Regions from separate parts of the Caldanaerovirga acetigignens genome, predicted to be linked through region 1. Evidence: a T-box and tRNA genes for the amino acid it is inferred to sense, from the RefSeq annotation. Region 1 holds a T-box; the other holds one or more tRNA genes.
What was found. A T-box is a leader RNA that pairs with one kind of tRNA and senses whether it is charged. The one in region 1 lies ahead of serS (serine--tRNA ligase), so its partner is inferred to be a tRNA-Ser.
Positions count from the first base shown of each region.

Region 2: it has a tRNA-Ser gene. The T-box ahead of serS (serine--tRNA ligase) is inferred to sense a tRNA for this amino acid. The anticodon was not compared.

Region 1 covers NZ_FRCR01000012.1:58,923-61,302, reverse strand. The annotation lists gene BUB66_RS09580 (AIR synthase family protein) at 1-358, opposite strand, end outside; gene BUB66_RS09575 (ECF transporter S component) at 388-870, opposite strand; T-box leader at 1,070-1,280, shown strand; gene serS (serine--tRNA ligase) at 1,329-2,380, shown strand, end outside.
Region 2 covers NZ_FRCR01000010.1:56,096-58,475, reverse strand. The annotation lists gene BUB66_RS08725 (HesA/MoeB/ThiF family protein) at 1-170, shown strand, start outside; tRNA gene BUB66_RS08720 (tRNA-Ser) at 215-301, shown strand; tRNA gene BUB66_RS08715 (tRNA-Ser) at 311-406, shown strand; tRNA gene BUB66_RS08710 (tRNA-Arg) at 413-489, shown strand; tRNA gene BUB66_RS08705 (tRNA-Arg) at 520-596, shown strand; gene tadA (tRNA adenosine(34) deaminase TadA) at 623-1,078, shown strand; tRNA gene BUB66_RS08695 (tRNA-Ser) at 1,086-1,176, shown strand; tRNA gene BUB66_RS08690 (tRNA-Ser) at 1,213-1,307, shown strand; gene prxU (thioredoxin-dependent peroxiredoxin) at 1,596-2,183, shown strand; partial or broken gene BUB66_RS12155 (site-specific DNA-methyltransferase) at 2,249-2,380, shown strand, end outside.

The DNA.
Region 1 (2,380 bases):
TGTGGCCTCCTAGAACTTCTATCCCTATTTCTCTACATGCCCTGTCGATGCTCTCCATGATTTTAAGGAGCATACTTTCACTGCTTCCTTCGGGGAGAAGCAGCGTTATAAGAATTCCTATGGGCTTTGCTCCGCATGCCGCTACGTCATTGCAGGCGACAAAAACCGAAAAATAGCCTCCTTCTGTATCTGCACCCGTTATGGGGTCTGAAGAGGCCACTGCAACGTGGTCTCCAAAATCAATGACACAGCAATCTTCTCCAAAGCCGGAGTGGACAATTACTTCGCTTCTTTTCACACCAAGAAAAGTATATACGCTTTTTTTAAGAATTTCAGGGGGCACTTTACCTGTTTTCATATTTACAACTCCTATATAATCATAATATTTTAATTATCTTTGAGAAGAAAATTCTTCATCCTCTTATAAAGTAGCAAAGCAACGATTGCTCCAACCGATACCTGGAAAAAGTCACCCGCAAGTTCTACTGGGACAGCACCAGGCCCGTAAAGCTTCCAAGCCGCTATTGCATAGCCGGCCATCATGAAAACGGCTCCTAAAACTACACCGGTAACGGGGCTAAACTTAGAAGAGAAGTATCCCACCATGAAACCTTCAATTCCCTTTATAAAAAACGTAATTGGAGCCCACATCGGATAGCCTTTGAGCAAATCGGACAGGGCAGAGCCTACGCTTCCTATTACTGCAGCAGGTATTGCGCCGAAAACTAATGCTACGAGATATATTACTGATTCTCCCAAATTGAAATACAGATTAAAAGTTGGGACAGGAAAGCTCACTACTACTGTTGCTACTACCAGCAATGCCATAAAAAGACCCATAAATGCCAGCAATTTTATGGATTTGTTCATACGTACTCACTCCACAAAAAAATTTTACTGCTATCATCTGTTATTATACTATAAAAAAGCATGAAACTAAAGCTTTAGACACTTAAATAGGAGATTCTTGACTCTAGGCATATTGTGATACGGAAGTTCGGCTTAGAAACTGTAAAAGTTGATTTTTCTGCAAAGTTTGATATAATAATTAGCGAAAAGTGGACATCGTAAAAATGCGATGCAGGGGAAAGCCGTGCTACGGTCTCTTTCAGAGAGCCGGCGGTAGGTGCGAGCCGGCAGAGAAGTAGTCGGAGTTCCGCCCCGAAGCAGCGCCTTCGAAGGCCAAAGCCAACTCTGGCTGGTAGAAGGTGACGGCAAATTCCGTTATAAAAATCGAGCGATAACAAGGGTGGCACCGCGGGATAATCCTCGCCCCTAGGGGTAGGGGATTTTTTTATTTTGAATTATGCGAATAGGAGGTTAATGGGATGCTTGATATTAAAATGATACGCTCCAATCCAGAAGAAGTAAAAAGGGCCTTAGAAAAAAGAGGAACGCAGGCAAACCTCGAAGAATTTTTGAAACTCGACGAAGAAAGAAGAAGTCTTCTGGTAGAGGTAGAGCAGCTTAAAGGCTTGCGAAACCGGGAGTCCGAAGAGATAGCCCGTAGGAAAAAACAGGGCGAGCCGGCCGATGACCTCATAGAAAAGATGCGGGAAGTTTCTGGGAAAATAAAAGAGATGGATGAACGCGTAAAGAAAATAGAAGAAAGACTGGAGCAGCTTTTATTGATGATTCCCAACATTCCTGATGAATCGGTACCGGTGGGGGAGAGCGATGCGGACAACGTGGAGGTAAGGCGCTGGGGCGAACTTCGGAAGTTTGATTTCGATCCTAAGCCTCATTGGGAGTTGGGAGAGGCCTTGGGCATCCTGGATTTTGAGAGGGCTGCAAAGATAACGGGTTCCAGGTTTGTGGTGTACAAAGGGGCAGGGGCGAGGCTGGAGAGAGCTTTAATCAACTTTATGCTGGATCTTCACATAGAAAAGCACGGTTATAGGGAGATATTTCCACCCTTTATTGTAAATAGGGCCAGCATGACTGGGACTGGACAACTGCCGAAATTTGAGGAGGAAGCATTTAAACTGTATAACAACACAGATTATTTCCTCATTCCTACTGCGGAGGTGCCGGTAACCAATCTTCACAGGGACGAAATACTGGAAAAAGACGACCTTCCCATATACTACGTAGCTTATAGCGGGTGTTTCAGAGCTGAAGCCGGGTCCGCCGGAAGAGACACGCGGGGAATTATAAGGCAGCATCAGTTTAACAAAGTGGAACTTGTAAAATTCGCGGAACCAGATAAATCCATGGAGGAGCTAGAAAAATTGACAAAAGATGCGGAAGAAGTGCTGCAGCTTTTGGGATTGCCATATAGGGTAGTGGCTTTGTGCACCGGAGATTTGGGTTTCGCATCGGCGAAGACTTACGATATTGAAGTCTGGATGCCAAGCTATAACCGTTACGTGGAAATTTC
Region 2 (2,380 bases), on a different contig from region 1:
GAATCGAGGCGCAGCTCGGGAATCCCTCTTTCACTCCGGCAGTGGTCGCCGCTATTCAGGTCAGTGAGGCAGTAAAGGTCCTGATAGGCAGGGGAGAAATTCTAAGGAACCGGCTCCTTTTTGTGAATTTGCTGGACCACGAGTACTTTACGATAAATCTATCCGGTTGACAATAGACCTGCAATATGCTATACTTTGTATTGCCGCATAAAGCGGAGGGGTGTCCGAGTGGTTTAAGGAGCTGGTCTTGAAAACCAGTGCCCCAAAAGGGCCGGGGGTTCGAATCCCTCCCCCTCTGCCAGAGGACCGGGGAGAGATGGCCGAGAAGGTCGAAGGCGGTCGCCTGCTAAGCGACTATACGGACCTAAAATCCGTATCGCGGGTTCGAATCCCGCTCTCTCCGCCACTTCATGCGCCTGTAGCTCAACTGGATAGAGCGTCTGACTACGGATCAGAAGGTTGTGGGTTCGACTCCTGCCAGGCGCACCATTTTAATTTAAATCTTATTTTTTTGAACATGCGCCCGTAGCTCAGGAGGAAAGAGCAGCGGTTTCCTAAACCGCGTGCCGGGGGTTCGAGTCCTCCCGGGCGCACCATTCATTGTACTTTAAAGGGTAAGGTAATGCAGGAATTAACTCATGAGCATTTCATGGGAGAAGCTTTGAAGGAAGCCCGAAAGGCCTTCGATATTGACGAAGTGCCCGTAGGAGCGGTGATAGTTAAGGATGGGAGTATTATCGCCAGGGCCTATAACACGAGGGAGATGAGCCAGGACGCTACTGCTCACGCTGAGATTTTGGCCATAAAAAAGGCCTGCGAGGCGATGGGTTCGTGGAGGCTCATTGGGTGTACCTTGTATGTAACTTTAGAACCATGCCCTATGTGTGCAGGGGCAATAATACTAGCAAGGCTCGACAGGGTGGTCTTTGGCGCTTGGGACCCGAAAGCTGGTGCTGCAGGGAGTGTGGTAAACCTTTTCGAAGTGGAAAGGTTCAACCACCACCCTGAAGTGATATCGGGGGTCCTGGCGGAGGAATGTGGAGCTTTGCTGAAGGAATTTTTCAGGCAAAAAAGATAATCTTGGTGGAGAGATGGCCGAGAGGTCGAAGGCGCTCGCCTCGAAAGCGAGTAGGCGGCAACCCCGCCTCGTGAGTTCGAATCTCACTCTCTCCGCCATTTAAAATAGAATATTTAACTTTAGGTAGACCGTGCGGAGAGATGGCTGAGTGGTCGAAGGCGCTCGACTGGAAATCGAGTAGACGGGTGTTAAGCCCGTCTCGCGGGTTCGAATCCCGCTCTCTCCGCCATTTTTATTGGGTTTGCAAGGATTAAGGGACAAGGAGTAAGGGATATAGTTTTTAGCATATTTTTAAGAGAATCATATATACAAAAGAATATTGGTTTTTAGTCCACATGACCGCATTCCATGTTCACTGCTGCGTAAGAGATGGAGTGTGGTCTTTTTATTTTATAGTTTTTAAGGGTGTACATAAATAAAGAAAAATGTATGAAGAATTTTAAATTTAAGGCAGGATTTTGGTTTTTTTTTTGTCGAATTTGTAATCTAATTTATATTTAGGAAAGGAGATGCAGATATGCTGGTAGGGAAAAAGGCCCCGAATTTCAAAGCTAAAGCCTTCCACCAGGGGAAGATAAAGGAAGTTTCCCTAGAAGATTACATAGGCAAATGGGTGGTGCTCTGTTTTTATCCGGGAGATTTTACCTTCGTTTGACCTACCGAGCTTTCGCACATAGCAGTTAGCTATGAGACTCTGAAAAAGCTCGATGTCGAGATACTTTCCGTAAGCGTCGACAGCGTGTATTCCCACAAGATATGGAATGATACTGAGCTGTCGAAAATGGTAGAAGGCGGAATTCCATTCCCGATGGTTTCAGACCAAAATGGCAGCATAGGAAGGCTATATGGAGTTTACGATGAGGAGGCGGGAGTGAACATCCGCGGGAGATTCTTGATAGATCCTGATGGCATAATTCAAGCTGCGGAAATATTGACTCCTCCGGTGGGAAGAAATCCAAACGAGCTGATCAGGCAGATTAAAGCCTTTCAGCATCACAAGAAAACCGGTGAAGTGATGCCTTCGGGCTGGCAAGAGGGTGAAAAGACGCTAAAACCCTCAACCGCATTGATAGGCAACGTGTGGAAGGAATGGCAACCGAAGTAGAACGCGATTGTATTGTGCAGGATTGTTGATAACGCAGATGCGAAGGGAGCATGAAATTTGATAAAGAACGAAAGATAAGGGTAAAAGACGCGGTTAATACTGTTTGGTGGTTGTCAAAATCGGATTTTCCTAAAGCCGATGTGCGAAAGGTGTTAGTACCTTATTCTGACCGAATGAGGAAGCTTTTGGAAAATCCG